4 regions of the Bradyrhizobium sp. CCGUVB23 genome follow, and region 4 is predicted to be linked to each of the others. Evidence: predicted binding sites of a transcription regulator. Region 4 holds the regulator's gene; each other region holds the start of a gene.
What was found. Region 4 encodes PhoB, which activates phosphate uptake and scavenging genes when phosphate is short. Its sites were predicted from a motif close to TGTCATNNANCTGTCAT; they were not measured.
Positions count from the first base shown of each region.

Region 1: a site for PhoB is predicted at 1,779-1,795, ahead of NLN62_RS42195 (glycerophosphodiester phosphodiesterase family protein). Genes of this name have one in related genera too.
Region 2: a site for PhoB is predicted at 1,931-1,947, ahead of NLN62_RS29660 (glycerophosphodiester phosphodiesterase). Genes of this name have one in related genera too.
Region 3: a site for PhoB is predicted at 2,585-2,601, ahead of NLN62_RS42805 (DUF47 domain-containing protein). Genes of this name have one in related genera too.

Region 1 covers NZ_JANADQ010000001.1:8,996,324-9,000,532, reverse strand. The annotation lists gene adh (aldehyde dehydrogenase) at 236-1,753, shown strand; gene NLN62_RS42195 (glycerophosphodiester phosphodiesterase family protein) at 1,884-3,281, shown strand; gene pdhA (pyruvate dehydrogenase (acetyl-transferring) E1 component subunit alpha) at 3,451-4,209, shown strand, end outside.
Region 2 covers NZ_JANADQ010000001.1:6,420,339-6,424,547, reverse strand. The annotation lists gene NLN62_RS29670 (hypothetical protein) at 1-564, shown strand, start outside; gene NLN62_RS29665 (IS630 family transposase) at 723-1,835, shown strand; gene NLN62_RS29660 (glycerophosphodiester phosphodiesterase) at 1,966-2,889, shown strand; gene NLN62_RS29655 (spermidine synthase) at 3,036-4,209, opposite strand, start outside.
Region 3 covers NZ_JANADQ010000001.1:9,116,579-9,120,787, forward strand. The annotation lists gene NLN62_RS42790 (peptide chain release factor 3) at 1-313, opposite strand, end outside; gene sugE (quaternary ammonium compound efflux SMR transporter SugE) at 488-802, shown strand; gene NLN62_RS42800 (inorganic phosphate transporter) at 795-1,799, opposite strand; gene NLN62_RS42805 (DUF47 domain-containing protein) at 1,899-2,543, opposite strand; gene NLN62_RS42810 (branched-chain amino acid ABC transporter permease) at 2,699-3,667, opposite strand; gene NLN62_RS42815 (branched-chain amino acid ABC transporter permease) at 3,669-4,209, opposite strand, start outside.
Region 4 covers NZ_JANADQ010000001.1:3,309,116-3,313,324, reverse strand. The annotation lists gene pstA (phosphate ABC transporter permease PstA) at 1-5, shown strand, start outside; gene pstB (phosphate ABC transporter ATP-binding protein PstB) at 2-820, shown strand; gene phoU (phosphate signaling complex protein PhoU) at 832-1,548, shown strand; gene phoB (phosphate regulon transcriptional regulator PhoB) at 1,563-2,270, shown strand; gene NLN62_RS15125 (GcrA family cell cycle regulator) at 2,353-2,865, opposite strand; gene NLN62_RS15120 (aspartate aminotransferase family protein) at 3,323-4,209, shown strand, end outside.

The DNA.
Region 1 (4,209 bases), 5.7 Mb from region 4:
TTCCGCGGAGAGACACTGGAGTGCTTCGCTGCGCTCGCAATGACGATGTGGCTCAAGAGCGCGCTTCTCAGGATGATGTCTGAATGCGTGAGGGCTGCTTCACCTGTCGCAGAACTGCGACAGGTCGCTTCCGTCATCGCTTTCATCCGGGCTGACAGAAAACGACTCCCGCTTCATCGTCTGCGCAAGTCGTGAACACACGACGATCACGCAAACAGCAACATCGGGAGTGAACATGAACAAGGTTGAATTCCTCAACGTCGCACAAGTGCCGTTCGCCGCGAAGTATGACAATTTCATCGGCGGCAAATTCGTCGCGCCGATCTCCGGCAAATATTTTGACAACGCCTCGCCCGTGAACGGTCAGGTCGTCTGCAAGATCGCGCGCTCTGATCACCAGGACGTCGAGGCCGCGCTCGACGCGGCGCATGCCGCCAAGGCCGCTTGGGGCAGCACCAGCGTTGCCGAGCGCGCCGCAATCCTGAACCGGATCGCCGACCGCATGGAAGAAAACCTCGAGCGGCTCGCGATCGCCGAGACCTGGGACAACGGCAAGCCGATCCGCGAGACCCGCGCCGCCGACTTGCCGCTCGCGATCGATCACTTCCGCTATTTCGCCGGCGTCGTGCGCGCACAGGAGGGCTCGATCGGCGAGATCGATCACGACACGATCGCCTATCATTTCCATGAGCCGCTCGGCGTGGTCGGCCAGATCATCCCCTGGAACTTCCCGCTGCTGATGGCGTGCTGGAAGCTCGCGCCTGCGCTCGCCGCCGGCAATTGCGTGGTACTCAAGCCCGCTGAGCAGACGCCGGCCTCGATCATGGTCTGGGCCGAGATTGTCGGCGACCTCTTGCCGCCCGGCGTGCTCAACATCGTCAACGGCTTTGGCCTCGAGGCCGGCAAGCCGCTCGCGTCCAGCCCGCGCATCGCTAAGATCGCCTTCACCGGCGAGACCACGACAGGCCGGCTGATTATGCAATATGCCGCCCAGAACCTCATTCCCGTCACGCTCGAGCTCGGCGGCAAATCGCCCAACATCTTCTTCAAGGACGTCACCGCCGAAGACGACGACTTCTTCGACAAGGCGATCGAGGGCTTCGTGATGTTCGCGCTCAACCAGGGCGAAGTCTGCACCTGTCCGAGCCGTGCGCTGGTCCATGCGGACATCTATGACCGCTTCATGGAACGAGCGCTGAAGCGCGTCGCGGCCATCAAGCAGGGCGATCCGCGTGCTGCCGACACCATGATCGGCGCCCAGGCCTCGGGCGAGCAGCTGGAGAAAATTCTTTCCTATATCGACATCGGCAAGAAGGAAGGGGCGAAGGTCCTCGCCGGCGGTGGTCGCGCGAGCCTCGGCGGCGATCTCTCGGGCGGCTATTACGTCCAGCCGACCGTGTTCCAGGGCCACAACAAGATGCGGATCTTCCAGGAGGAGATCTTTGGGCCGGTCGTGTCGGTGACGACCTTCAAGACCGACGACGAGGCGCTCGCGATCGCCAACGACACGCTCTACGGTTTAGGGGCCGGTGTCTGGAGCCGCGATGCCAATCGCTGCTACCGCTTCGGCCGCGCCATCCAGGCCGGCCGGGTCTGGACCAACTGCTACCACGCCTATCCCGCACACGCGGCGTTCGGCGGCTACAAGCAGTCGGGTGTCGGCCGCGAGACCCACAAGATGATGCTCGATCACTATCAGCAGACCAAGAACCTCCTGGTCAGCTACAGCCCGAAGAAGCTCGGCTTCTTCTGATCGGCGGAGAGGGCGGCGCCGCCTTCGTCATCCGTCCGTCAAAGAATTGGGACAAGACGAGGGGCCGAGCTATTCAGCTCGGCCCCTGTCGCATTCGAAGCGATGCGACGCAAGAAACGGAGGCTTGGCCATGAAGGACAGTCGGTCACAACGGAAGTCGGGTGTTGGAGCGATGCTGTTCGGCGTGGCGGCTTTGGCATTGCTCCCGGCATCGACGGCCTTCGCGCAGACAAGCCCGGCGCCCGCCGGCGCCAAGCCCTTTTCGACCCTCGACGGAAAGCCGCCACTGATCCTCGGGCATCGCGGCCTGCCGGGGCTGGTGCCTGAAGAGACCGAGGCATCGTATGATCTCGCCGCAGCCCTCGGAACCGACGCGCTCGAAGAGGACCTGCACCTGACCAAGGATTGTGTCCTGGTCGCACGTCACAACCCTTGGCTGAACGACAATACCAACGTTGCCGAGGTGGCGAAGACCAATCCGGCGGTTGCCGCCCGCAAGCGCACGGTACCCGGTGTCCTCGTCAAAGTGAAATGGGCCCAATCTCCCGCCAGCGGGCCTGGTGAATACCTCACTGATCTCACCGATCCGGCCGACCCCAAATCGGTGCTGAAATCGCTGATCGTGGACGGCGAAGACCATACCAACGATTGGTCGATCACCGACTTCACCATGGCCGAGCTGAAGAACTGGATCGCCGGCACCACCTATGATGCGGCCAACGAAAGGCCGAAGGTCTTCAACGGCAAGTTCCCGATCATCAGTTTCCAGGACATCATCGACATTGCCAAGGCCAAGAGCAAGGAGACGGGGCGTCCCATCGCGGTCTATCCGGAGACCAAGAATCCGACCTGGAACAATGCCCAGGCGATCGCCAATGGCTGTGGCGCGCCCGGCAGCCACCCGCTCGAGGATGCCCTGATCAAGATCATCAAGGACAACGGCCTCAACGCGAGGGATGCCCCGATCCTTGTTCAGAGCTTCGAGCCTGGCAGCCTGAAATACATGCGCAGCCATGGCCTTGAGACGCGGCAGGTCCAGCTCATCGATGGCAACGGTGTCGACTTCAGGAACGGCAAGGTCCTCAATGACAACATCACCAATTCGCGTCCGTTCGACTGGACGCTTTCGGGTGACGCGCGCTTGTACGATGCGATGCTAACCTCCGAGGGCCTTGCGGAGATCAAGACCTATGCCGACGGCATTGGTCCGTGGAAGCCCTATATCGTTCCGCTCAAGATTTCGCCGTGGAAGGACAGCAACGCCGATGGCTCTCCCTACAAGGGATCGACGCCGGACGCTTCGACGCAGGAAGCGACCAGCCTCGTTGCCGACGCGCACAAGATCGGCCTGTTCGTGCACGTCTTCACTTTCCGAAACGAGAAGAAGTACCTGGCTGGCGACTATCACGGCGATCCAAGCCTTGAATATCTCAAATTCTTCCGTCTCGGCGTCGATGGGGTCTTTACCGACTTCACGCATACCGGAGTTGGCGCCCGCGCCGCCTATCTTCGAGAACTCGGCTGGTGAGGCCGGCTTGGCGGAGAGCTAATGTTGCCTGATCGGCGCCAAAGGTTTTGCAATATTTCGGCCACGTTGCACTGCGGCATAACGAAAAGCGCGCCATGCAGCCACAGTGCTTTCGCGCGCGATTGAGTTAGGTTAGAGAGGGCTTAGTTTTCTCTGACCCGGAATTCCTATGGCCGCACCCAAGAAAGCCGCCGCTAGCGCTCCCCAGGACAAGACCAACGGCGGCTCGCCCCCGGAATTCACCAGAGAGCAGGAGCTCAAGGCGCTCCGCGACATGCTCCTGATCCGGCGATTCGAGGAGAAGGCCGGCCAGCTCTACGGCATGGGTGCGATCGGCGGCTTCTGCCACCTCTATATCGGCCAGGAGGCCGTGGTGGTCGGCATGCAGATGGCGCTGAAGGACGGCGACCAGGTCATCACCGGCTATCGCGACCACGGTCATATGCTCGCCACCGGCATGGAGGCTAACGGCGTCATGGCCGAGCTCACCGGGCGCCGCGGCGGCTATTCCAAGGGCAAGGGCGGCTCCATGCACATGTTTAGCGTGGAGAAGAAGTTTTACGGCGGCCACGGCATCGTTGGCGCCCAGGTCTCGCTCGGTGCGGGCCTTGCTTTCGCCAACCATTATCGCGGCAACGACAACGTCGCCGTCACCTATTTCGGCGATGGAGCGGCGAACCAGGGCCAAGTCTATGAGAGCTTCAACATGGCGGAGCTCTGGAAGCTGCCAGTGATCTTCGTCATCGAGAACAACCGCTACGCCATGGGCACAGCGGTGTCGCGCGCCTCGGCGCAGCAGGATTTCTCCAAGCGCGGCCTGTCCTTCAACATCCCCGGTCACCAGGTCGACGGCATGGACGTCCGTGCGGTGAAGGCTGCGGCCGATGAGGCAGTCGCCTGGTGCCGCGCCGGTAAGGGCCCGGTCATC
Region 2 (4,209 bases), 3.1 Mb from region 4:
CGTATCACACTGAAATTCAACATGACCGCCGACGACTACGCCCGCCACGCGGCGGTCATAGGGCGGCGCAACAGGAGCTGGTTGGGAGTCACAGCTTGGGCTGCAGCCGGGTTCGGCGCAATCCCCGTCGCATTGCTATTCCGACGGCAGGCTGCTGGCCGTCAGCTCGACACCGAAGCGATCGAGATGATCGGATCTTACAGCCTTTACGCCTTCACACTTGGCATGCTCGCCGCCATCATCGGGAGCTCCGTCGCGCACCGCATCTTCAGAAGACGATATTTCGAATCGATGGCGACCCCCAGGGAATTCAGCACGCTCGAACTCGACCTGACCGGGCTTACCGTGACGGCCACGGGGGCCCAGTACAGATACGAATGGACCCGGATCCGTCAGTGCACCCGCGAGAGGAGCCTTCTTCTGATGTGGATCACGCCCCGCTCGGCAGTGGCGATCCCGGACCGAAGCTTTGGCGACGCCGCCGCCTACGACGCCGCCTTTGCGTTCGTCCGCGCGCGCCTGCGCGACGCCAATGCGACGAACGCGCAAGCCCAGGGGGCATGATCGCCCTTGAAATGACCGGAGGCACACGGATAGAGCTAGACGACCGATTCCATGAAACCGGCACGGAACTGGAAGTGTGTTCGTGGATTCCTCGTTTTGGGATTGTCCGAACGAGGGTTGGTATCATGGCAACATGGCGGCAAGCAGTCGAGTTGGCGATGACTGAGAAGGAAGTTGAAACGTTGACGGCTCTTTCGCGGTCTCGAACCGAGTCGGCGAGCCGGGTGTCGCGGGCAGCAATGCTGCTGGCCTATCGCGAGAACCCGTCGTTCTTTGCCGTGGGACGAAGACTTGGTGTGCATCATCAGACGGTTCAGCGCTGCATCGAGCGGGCGGTAGCCAATGGTGCGCTGGCCGCACTCGACGACCGACCGCGACCGGGCAAGGAGCCGGTGATCACGGCGGAGGCCAAGGCCTGGCTGGTGTCTTTGGCGTGCGACAAAGCCAAGGAGCACGGCTACGCGCATGAGCTGTGGACGACGCGGCTGCTGGCACGCCATGCGCGTGAACATGGCCCGTCGGCGGGACACCAATGCCTTGCCAACCTGGTCCAGGGCACGGTGTGCAAGATTCTCGGCCAAGAGGAAATTAAGCCGCACAAGGTACGCTACTATCTGGAACGTCGCGATGCCGAGTTCGAGCAGAAAATGGCGGAGGTCTTGTGTGTCTATCGCGAGGTCCAGGTCCTGAAGAAGGGCGCCGCCAGGTCGAAGAAATCGGGCAAGCGGGTAGCAATCATCTCCTACGATGAGAAGCCTGGAATCCAGGCGATCGCGACGACGGCTCCGGATTTGCCGCCCGTGCCAGGCGTCTATCCGGCCTTTGCGCGCGATTTTGAGTATAGACGTCATGGCACGCTCAGCTTGTTGGCTGGAATTGATCTGCTGACAGGGAAGGTCCACGCTCTCGTCAAAGACCGCCACCGCAGCCGCGAGTTCATCGAATTCCTCAAACTTATCGATGCTGCCTATCCGGCCGGTACCGCGATCAAGTTGATTCTCGACAATCACTCCGCACACATCTCGAAAGAAACCAGAGCCTGGCTCGATACACGAGCGGCAGGCCGCTTCGAGTTTACGTTCACGCCCAAGCACGGCTCCTGGCTCAACCTCATTGAAGGCTTCTTCTCCAAATTCGCTCGTTCCGTCCTGCGCCATATCCGGGTGACCTCAAAACACGAACTCAAGGAGCGCATCATGGCCGGCATCGACGACGTCAATCGGTATCCTGTCGTCCACACCTGGTCCTACAAGCTCGCCGAGGCCACCTGAATATGATTCGAACCACGAAAACGCTGACCTAGAATGGCCAGCAAACGCGAACCACGCCATGAGCCCTGCCATTCCATCCCCTGTTGTCGCGATCCTGTCAGCTTTCTGTTGTCTCATTGCCGGAGAGGTCATGGCCTTCGATCTCGAAGCGCATCGCGGCGGGCGCGCGCTGCTGCCGGAAAACACCCTGCCCGCCTTTGCCAACGCGCTGTCGATGGGCGTCGACACGCTGGAGCTCGACGTCGGCATCACCGCAGACGGTGAGGTCGTCGTGTCGCATGAGCGCGGCCTCAATCCGGATCTCGCGCGCGACGCCGCGGGCGGCTATGCCGCCGCGCCCGGCACGCCGTTCGTCAAACTGCGTCTCGACGAGGTCAGGACGTATGACGTCGGCCAGATCCGCCCCGACAGCGCTTATGCCAAGCAGTTTCCCGAGCAGCGCGCGGTACCGGGAACGCGCATTCCCACGCTGAAGGAGTTGTTCGCGCTGGTCGAAAAATCCGGCAACACGCGCGTGCGCTTCAACATCGAGACCAAGATCGATCCGAACCATCCGGGCGAGTCGCTCGATCCGCAAGCTTTCGCCGCGCGGCTCCTCGGCGTCATCGACGCTGCGGGGTTTTCGGGCCGCGTCATGATCCAGTCCTTCGACTGGCGGACGCTGCTTCTGGTCCAAAAGCAGGCGCCGCAAATTCCGACGGTCTACCTGACGCTGCAGCAGGGCAAAGCGCCGACCATCGCGCTCGACGCGGCGACCAACTGGACAGCCGGCTTCAATCCGGCCGATCACGGCGGCTCGCTGCCGCGCACGATCAAGGCGGCCGGCGGCGCGGTCTGGTCACCCTATTTCGGCGACGTGAACGCCGCGCTGGTCACGGAAGCCCACGAGCTCGGCCTGCGCGTCGTGGTCTGGACCGTCAACAAGGCGGACGACATGGCGCGGATGATGGAGATCGGCGTCGACGGCATCATCTCCGATCGCCCCGACCTGTTGCGGCAGGTCGCCGGCGATAAAGGCATCGCGCTGCCCGCGGGCACGCCGGTCAGTCCGTGAATCGCAGATGATCTCGTGTCCCGGACGCGGCGCAGCGCGTAGCGGTGCGCTGCAGAGCCGGGGCCTATATGGGTCCCGGCTCTGCGTCGCGTCATTTCATGCCGCGCCGCGTCCGGGACACGAGATGTTCTACTCTCCCAACAGCGTTACTCCCCATCCCGCAGGCGCCGATACAGCGCGCCGATGATGTTGGAGTAGTCGTCGGTCCACACCCGCACCTTGTCGTCGGCCTCGATCTCCTCCCATTGCTTGGAGGAGGCGAGCTTGCCGACATCGGCTTCCTCGCGCGCAGAGACCACGACGTCGGTCGAGAAGATGTAGTCGGCGTCGCGCCCGGAATCCTCGTTGTAGACCCAGCTCTTGAGATCGTTGGCATCGGCAATGCCGACTACGACCGGCTCGAGGTCGAGATGGCGGTTGGAGACGTGCATCACGACCGCGCCATGCGGGGCGAGCTTGTCCTTGTAGATCTTCATCGCTTCTTCGGTCGCAAGGTGGATCGGGATCGCGTCCGAGGAGTAGGCGTCGACGATGATGAGGTCGTAGAGACCGTCGGGCTCCTTGGCGAAGGTCAGGCGCGCATCGCCGATCACTGGCTTCAGGCCCGGCGCGCAGCTCGAGATGTAGCGGAAATATTTGGGATCGCTTGCTGTATCGACCATGGTCTGGTCGATCTCGAAGAACTTCCAGCTTTCACCGGGTTCGGCGGCGCAGACGAGCGTGCCGGAGCCGACGCCGATGGCGGCAACCTTGAGCGGCGCGCCCTTGCGCTCGCGTATGGCGGTGATGGCCTGACCGATGCCGCCGTCCTTGTGGTAGTAGGTGATCGGCTCGGGCCGCCCCTCGACCGGCGTGCCGTCATTGTTGAGGAAGCGCTCGGCGCCGTGGATCGTGGTGCCGTGCATCAGCACGTGGAAGTAGCCGCCAGGCGTCACCACGATCTTGTGCACGCCGAAGAAGCTGCGAATGGTGACGACACGACCCTCGTCCGCCGGATAGACGCGGGTCAGCGCCAGCGCGAGCACGATCGTTGCAAAGATCTTCCAGCGGTTGGCATTGAGCGCGAGCGCCAGAAGCGCTGCGAGCAGGCCGACGCCACCGGCGATCCAGACGCGGTGATCCTCGAACCAGGTCGTGACCTGCTCTGGGATTTGGCCGGTTGAATAGGACGGCGCCACCAGCGCGATCGCGAGCGCGGCGAGCACGAGCCAGTACCACTTCATGACCGGGGCAAGCCGCTCGCCCGCCGATGGCCGGCATAGCGCGGCAAGTGCGATCAGGATCGGATATTCGGCGATCCAGGAGAAAGTGAAAGGCGCG
Region 3 (4,209 bases), 5.8 Mb from region 4:
AGTCCTCGTGGCCCGGCGTGTCCAGCAGGTTGAACACCAGGCCCTCGAACTCGAAGGTCATGACCGAGGTGACGACGGAAATGCCGCGCTCGCGCTCGATCTTCATCCAGTCCGAGCGCGTGTTGCGCCGCTCGCCCTTGGCTTTGACCTGGCCTGCAAGATTGATGGCGCCGCCGAACAGCAGGAGCTTTTCGGTCAGCGTGGTCTTGCCGGCGTCCGGGTGGGAGATGATCGCAAAGGTCCGCCGCCGCGCCACTTCGGCAGCAAGCGGGGAACGGGCCGGCGATTCTGCTGTGATGGCGATGTCGGACATGGCGGGAGCGTTTGGCAGGGAAAACGGGGCTAATCAAGGGTCATTTGGTGATTGCGGGGCGCCTCGGCCAGCCCCATATCCGCCCCGGGAAGGACATCCACCCCGGGAAGGACGACCTTCCTTTAATCAGCACATCAGTCGCGGGGACGGCCCTGCCTTGAACGGAGGGGCGTCATGGCTTGGACTATCCTGTTCGTCGCCGGTCTTTTGGAGGTCGGCTGGGCGATCGGCCTCAAATACACCGAGGGTTTCTCGCGGCTCGTTCCATCCGTGCTCACGCTCGCCGCCATGGCGGGCAGCGTCATCCTGCTCGGATTGGCGTTGAAGTGGCTGCCGATTGGAACCGCCTATGCGGTCTGGACCGGGATCGGCGCGGTCGGCACCGCCGTCCTGGGGATCATCCTGTTCGGCGAGCCGGCCACGGCACTTCGCCTCGCCAGCATTGGTCTGATCGTCGGCGGCATCGTCGGGCTGAAACTCGTTACTTGAAAAACTGCACCGCCCACCAAGAGAGGCCGGCGACGATCGCGGACGCCGGTATCGTGATCACCCAGGCATAGACGATCGAGCTCGCCACGTTCCAGCGCACCGCGGAGACGCGGCGGGCGGCGCCGACACCGACGATCGCGCCGGTGATGGTGTGAGTGGTCGAGACGGGAACGCCGAGGAAAGTCGCCATGAACAAGGTTGCGGCACCGCCGGTCTCGGCACAGAAACCCTGCATCGGCGTCAGCTTGGTGATGCGCAGGCCCATGGTGCGGACGATCCGCCATCCACCCATCAGGGTGCCCATCGCCATCGCCGCCTGGCACGACAGCACCACCCAGAACGGTACATAAAATTCCCCGCCGAGTTGGCCCTGCGAAAAGAGCAGCACGGCGATGATACCCATGGTCTTCTGGGCGTCGTTGCCGCCATGGCCGAGCGAATAGAGCGAGGCTGAGGCGAATTGCAGGATGCGGAAGGCGCGGTCGACGGCGAACGGCGTCGACCGCATCGAGGCCCAGGAGACGATCGCAACCAGCATCATCGCGAGCAGGAAGCCGACCAGCGGCGAGAGCACGATCGCCAACACGGTCTTCGACAATCCGCTCCAGACTGCGGCCGAAATCCCGGCCTTGGCCACGCCGCCGCCGACGAGTCCGCCGATCAACGCATGTGACGACGACGACGGAATGCCGAGCGCCCACGTCACGATGTTCCAGACGATAGCGCCGACAAGAGCCGCAAAGATCACCTGAGCGTCGACGATCGAGGGATCGATGATCCCCGTGCCGATGGTCTGGGCGACGTGCAGGCCGAACACCAGGAAGGCGACGAAATTGAAGAACGCGGCCCAGAACACCGCAAATTGCGGCCGCAGCACGCGGGTCGAGACGATGGTGGCGATCGAATTGGCGGCGTCGTGCAGGCCGTTCAGGAAGTCGAACAGCAGCGCGACCGCGATCAGTCCGACGAGGACGGGAAGACCCAACACAGCATCCACGGCGCAGCCCCTGCTTTAAAGTTTGCGCATGATCTCCGCGCAAACGCGTTCCGCGTTTGTCGCGAGGGAAAACCGCTGCACACTTTTCCGGATCATGCGCTAGACCTGTTCGATGACGATGCTGTTGATCTCGTTCGCGACGTCGTCGAAGCGGTCCGCGACTTTCTCGAGATGATCGTAGATCTCGACACCCACGATGAAATCCATCGCGTTGCCCTCGCGGTGCTTCAGGAACAGCTCCTTCAGGCCGATATCGTGGAGGTCGTCGACACGTCCCTCCAGCTTGGTCAGCTCTTCCGTGATCGCGGTCAGCATGGCGACGTTCTTGCCGATCTCTTGAAGCAGCGGCAGCGCGCGGCCCACCAGGTTGGCGCACTCGATCAGAAGCCCGCCGATCTCGCGCATCGGCGGCTCGAAGGCGCGGACCTCGAACAGCATCACCGCCTTGGCGGTCTGCTGCATCTGGTCGATGGCGTCGTCCATCGAGGTGATCAGGTTCTTGATGTCGCCGCGGTCGAACGGCGTGATGAAGGTGCGGCGCACCGCGGTCAGCACCTCGCGCGTGATGTTGTCGGCATCGTTCTCGAACTGGTTGACGCGCTGGCAATAGACCGGCGTCTCCTCGCCGCCGTTCAGCATGCCCTGGAGCGCGATCGAGCCCTGGATCACGGTCTGGGCGTGGCGGTCGAACAGATCGAAGAACCTTTCCTCCTTGGGGAGAAAGGCGCGAAACCAACGCATCATGGGAATAACTGCCGGGTTGAGATTGGCCGGTCCGGAGGGACTGTCACCCGACTGTCATAGACCATTTTGGGGCCGCGCGCGTGCCACGTCACGCCGCCCGAAGCAGTTCATCCACCACTTTCAAAAATCAGGGAAACTGTCTTTGGCTCAGAGACTTACAGGGATCTCCGGAAGTAATGCGCGATTTCGCCGACGACGCCGCGGCGGAAGGTGAGCACGCAGATCACGAAGATCGCGCCCTGAATCACCGTCACCCACTGGCCGTAGCTCGCCAGGTACTGCTGCATGGCGATGATCACGAAGGCGCCCGCCACGGGTCCGAAAATGGTGCCGAGACCGCCGACCAGCGTCATCAGCACGACCTCGCCGGACATCGACCAGTGCACGTCGGTGAGCGAGGCGTTCTGCGCCACGAACACCTTCAGTGAGCCGGCAAAGCCCGCCAGCGTGCCCGAGAGGATGAAGGCCAGCAGCTTGTACTGATCGGTGCGGTAGCCGAGCGATATCGCGCGCTGCTCGTTCTCGCGGATCGATTTCAAGACTTCGCCGAATGGCGAGTTGATGATGCGGTAGATCAGCAGGAAGCCAGCGAGGAAGCCGACCAGCACGACGTAGTAAAGCACCGTCGGCTTGGAGAGATCGAAGATCCCGAACAGATGGCCCTGCGGAATACCCTGAATGCCGTCTTCGCCATGCGTGAACGGCGCCTGCAAGTAGATGAAATAGAGCAGTTGCGACAGCGCCAGCGTGATCATCGAGAAGTAGATGCCCTGGCGACGGATCGAAATGTAGCCAGTCACGATCGAGAGCACGAAGGCCGCGGCAACGCCGGCGAGAATACCGAGTTCCGGCGGCAGCGCCCACACCTTCAGCGCATGGGCGCTGCAATAGCCGGCGGTGCCGAGGAACATCGCGTGGCCGAACGACAAGAGACCGCCATAGCCGATCAGCAGGTTGAAGGCGCAGGCGAGGAGCGCGAAGCACAGCGCCTGCATCACGAAGAACGGATAGATGCCGGTGAACGGCACGGCGGCCAAGGCCAGCGCCATGAACACGAACACGATCATCTCGTCGCGCATCGCGCGCGCCGTCACGGGCAGGGTATCGTCCGTCAAGGCTGTCATATCAGGCCGCCCTTCCCGTCAGTCCCGTCGGCTTCACGAGCAGCACCAGCACCATCAGCACGAACACGACGGTGTTGGAGGCCTCGGGGTAAAAATACTTGGTGAGGCCTTCGATCACCCCGAGCGCGAAGCCGGTGATGATCGAGCCCATGATTGATCCCATGCCGCCGATCACCACCACCGCGAACACCACGATGATGAGGTCGGCGCCCATCAGCGGCCGCACCTGGTTGATCGGCGCGGAAAGCACACCGGCGAGCGCGGCAAGGCCGACGCCGAGACCGTAAGTCAGCGTGATCATGCGCGGCACGTTGATGCCGAAGGCGCGCACCAGCGTCGGGTTTTCGGTCGCTGCGCGCAAGTACGCGCCGAGCTGGGTCTTCTCGATCAGGAACCAGGTCGCAAGGCACACCACCAGCGAGAAGACGACGACCCAGCCGCGGTAGATGGGCAGGAACATGAAGCCGAGATTCATGCCACCCTTGAGCTGGTCGGGAATGGCATAGGGCAGACCGGACGAGCCGAAGTAGTTCTGGAACACG
Region 4 (4,209 bases):
AATGAGCGATCTGTCCGTTTCCGTAAGTTCCACCGGACGTCAGGCGTCGCCGACGCTGCCTGAGGCTCCGGCCAAGGTGACGGTGCGCAACCTCAATTTCTATTACGGCGAGCACCACGCGCTGAAGAACATCAACCTGACGCTCGGCACCAACCGCGTTACGGCGTTCATCGGTCCGTCGGGCTGCGGCAAGTCGACCCTGCTGCGCATCTTCAACCGGATGTACGATCTCTATCCGGGCCAGCGCGCCACCGGTCAGCTCATGCTCGACCAGACCAACATCCTCGACACCAAGCTCGACCTCAATCTGCTGCGCGCTCGCGTCGGCATGGTGTTCCAGAAGCCGACGCCGTTCCCGATGACGATCTACGAGAACATCGCCTTCGGCATCCGCCTCTATGAGAAGATCTCCAAGTCCGAGATGGACGACCGGGTCGAGAAGGCGCTGCGCGGCGGCGCGCTGTGGAACGAGGTCAAGGACAAGCTCAACGCCTCCGGCCTGTCGCTCTCCGGCGGCCAGCAGCAGCGTCTCTGTATCGCCCGCACCGTTGCGGTGCGTCCTGAGGTGATCCTGTTCGACGAGCCCTGCTCGGCGCTCGATCCGATCTCGACCGCCAAGGTCGAGGAGCTTATCCAGGAGCTCGCAGAGAACTACACGATCGCGATCGTCACCCACAACATGCAGCAGGCGGCGCGCGTCTCCGACAAGACCGCCTTCATGTATCTTGGCGAGTTGATCGAGTTCGACGAGACCAGCAAGATCTTCACGTCGCCCAGCGACCGGCGCACCCAGGACTACATCACCGGCCGCTTCGGCTGAGGAGACAGGAAATGGCTTCTGAACATACCGCAAAGGCCTTCGACACCGACCTCCAGGAGCTCACGCGGCTCGTTGCGGAGATGGGCGGCCTTGCCGAGCGCATGATCGTCGATTCCGTCGATGCGCTGATCCGCCGTGACGTCGCTCTCGGCCAGCGCGTGGTGGCGACCGACGCCGAGATCGACGCGCTCCAGAAGAAGATCGAGGAGCGCGCCGTGCTCACGATCGCGCGCCGGCAGCCGATGGCGGTCGACCTGCGCGAGATCGTCGGCGCCATGCGCGTTGCGACCGATCTGGAGCGGATCGGCGACCTCGCCAAGAACATGGGCAAGCGCGTCGCCGCGCTGGAAACCGATTTCCATCCGCTGAAGCTGTTCCGCGGCCTGGAACACATGACCGACCTCGTGCAGCAGCAGGTCAAGTCGGTGCTGGACGCCTATGCCGCGCATGACCTGCCGGCGGCGATGATGGTGTGGAAGGGCGACGAGGAGGTCGACGCGATCTGCACCTCGCTGTTCCGCGAGCTCCTCACCTACATGATGGAGGATCCGCGCAACATCTCGTTCTGCATCCATTTGATGTTCTGCGCCAAGAACATCGAGCGGATTGGCGACCATGCGACCAACATCGCCGAGACCGTCTTCTACATGATCGAAGGTCAGGCCATCGCGGACAAGCGGCCGAAGGGCGATATGACGACCTTCGCCACGACCGTGCCGAACACTTAAGGAGCGACGACGCCATGGGCGCACGCATTCTGGTTGTTGAGGACGAGGAAGCGCTGACCGAGCTGTTGCGCTACAACCTCGAAGGCGACGGCTACGATGTCGAGACGGTGATGCGCGGCGACGACGCCGACACCCGCCTCAAGGAGCACATTCCCGACCTGATCGTGCTCGACTGGATGCTGCCGGGACTGTCCGGCATCGAGCTGTGCCGCAGGCTTCGCGCCAGGCCCGAGACCAAGCAGCTGCCGATCATCATGCTCACCGCGCGCGGTGAGGAGAGCGAGCGGGTGCGCGGGCTTGCGACCGGCGCCGACGACTACATCGTCAAGCCGTTCTCGGTGCCCGAATTGCTCGCGCGCGTGAAAGGCCTGCTCCGGCGTGCAAGCCCCGAGCGGCTCGCGACCATACTCGCCTTTGGCGACATCGAGCTCGACCGCGAGAAGCGCCGCGTGGCGCGCTCCGGTCGGCCGATCGACCTCGGCCCGACCGAATATCGCCTCCTGGAGTTCTTCCTGGAGCATCCCGGCCGGGTGTTCTCGCGCGAGCAGCTGCTCGACAGCGTCTGGGGCCGCGACATCTATATCGACGAGCGCACCGTCGACGTCCACATCGGCCGCCTGCGCAAGCTGCTCAATCTCGGTCGCGAGCAGGACCCGATCCGCACCGTCCGTGGCGCCGGCTACGCGCTGGATGATCGTTTCGCGAAGGCGGAGCAGACGTAAAAAAGCGCGCCGGATGGCGCGCTGACGTTTCTCGATCAAGCGTCCCGGCCTTGCACCGGGACGTTGTCGTTTGTGGCTGAACTCAGCGCGTGCCGGGCTTGGCCGGTGCGCGGCGGCGGTCGGCGGCCGGCTGGTAGGCGACGCGCGAGTGCTGTGCGCAATAGGGCAGGCCCGAGAGCGACTTGCCGCCGCAGAAGAAGAAATCCGGGCTCGAGGGATCGCCGACCGGCCAGTGGCAGGTCGCCTCGTTGAGCTCGAGCAGCGACAGGCGCTGGCTCATCGGAACGACATTGTCATAGGTGATCGGATCGGGCTCGACCTCGACCTCGAAGGCCTGGGCGAGGGCGGTGTTGCCGCGCGAGATCGGGCGGCTCACCCGCATCATGTGCTGCGCCGGGCGCGCCTTGCGCGGCCGGGGAGCCGCCGAGGACGGGCTCTTGGCGCGGCCGGACAGGCCCAGCCGGTGCACCTTGCCGATTACGGCGTTGCGGGTCACATTCCCGAGTTCGGCAGCGATCTGGCTGGCCGAAAGCCCGGCTTCCCAGAGCTTTTTCAATTGCTCGACGCGATCGTCGGACCAGGTCAAAACCGTCATTGCACCCTTCCCCTCGCCGCGCGCCTGCCAATCCCTTGGGGCCGCGTGGCGATGTCTAAGCCTCGAAAAACCCGTGCCGCCAGAATCCCTTAAGGCTCGCCGGGCGCGAAAACGCACCTGAACGCTACGCCGGTACATGAGGACTAAGAGGATCAGAACTGCTGCACGAGATGTCGTATCTGACAGGGGAAACGCTACAATATGGCGTGACTCCCGCGCAAGAGTCTGCGGCTCCGCGTCCACATGTTCCGTCGCTAAAAGAACTCAAAAATGCCACCGCAAGACTACGGCCGCACGCCTTGCAGGGCCTTCTGGCGGCATTGACAGCGGTTTTTCCAAGCATAAAATGGTGACACGTGCCGCCCTTAAAAGGCGGCACGTTTCGTTTTCCGGGCAGGTCAACGATGCGCTGCGCAAGGCAGTCTCGTGAGCCAGCCTCAACATTCAAGTGACCGTCATGACCAAAAGCGCCGCGACGCATTTGCTTCCCGTTTTCGCCAGGGCCGAGCTCGGCTTCGAGCGCGGCGAAGGCTGCTGGCTGGTCGCGACCAATGGCGAGCGCTATCTCGATTTCACCTCGGGTGTCGCCGTGAATGCGCTGGGCCATGCACATCCCGCTTTGGTCAAGGCCTTGCAGGAGCAGGCCACGAAGCTCTGGCACATGTCGAACCTGTTCCAGAGCCCGGACGGCGAGAAGCTGGCAGTCAGGCTCTGCAACGAGAGCTTTGCGGACTTCGTGTTCTTCTGCAATTCCGGCGCCGAGGCGATGGAATGCGTAATCAAAGTGGTGCGCCGCTATCACGCCTCCAAGGGCCATCCCGAGCGCTACCGCATGATCACTTTCGAGGGCGCCTTCCATGGCCGCACGCTGGCAACGCTCGCGGCGACCGGCTCGGCAAAATATCTCGAAGGTTTCGGCCCGCAGCTCGACGGCTTTGACCAGGTGCCGCATGGCGACCTCGAAGCCGTCAAGAAGGCGATCGGCCCACAGACTGCAGGCATCCTGATCGAGCCGATCCAGGGCGAGGGCGGCGTACGCTCGGCTCCTCCCGCCTTCTATCGCGCGCTGCGCCAGCTCTGCGACGAGCATGGTCTTCTGCTTGCCTTCGACGAGGTGCAGACCGGCATGGGCCGCACCGGCGATCTCTTTGCCCATCGCCGTCTCGGCGTGACTCCCGACGTGATGTCGCTTGCGAAGGCACTCGGCGGCGGCTTTCCGATCGGCGCGTGCCTTGCGACCGCCGAAGCCGCCTCAGGCATGACGCCCGGCTCGCACGGCTCGACCTTCGGCGGCAATCCGCTCGCCGTGTCCGCGGCGAACGCCGTGCTCGACGTCATGCTCAA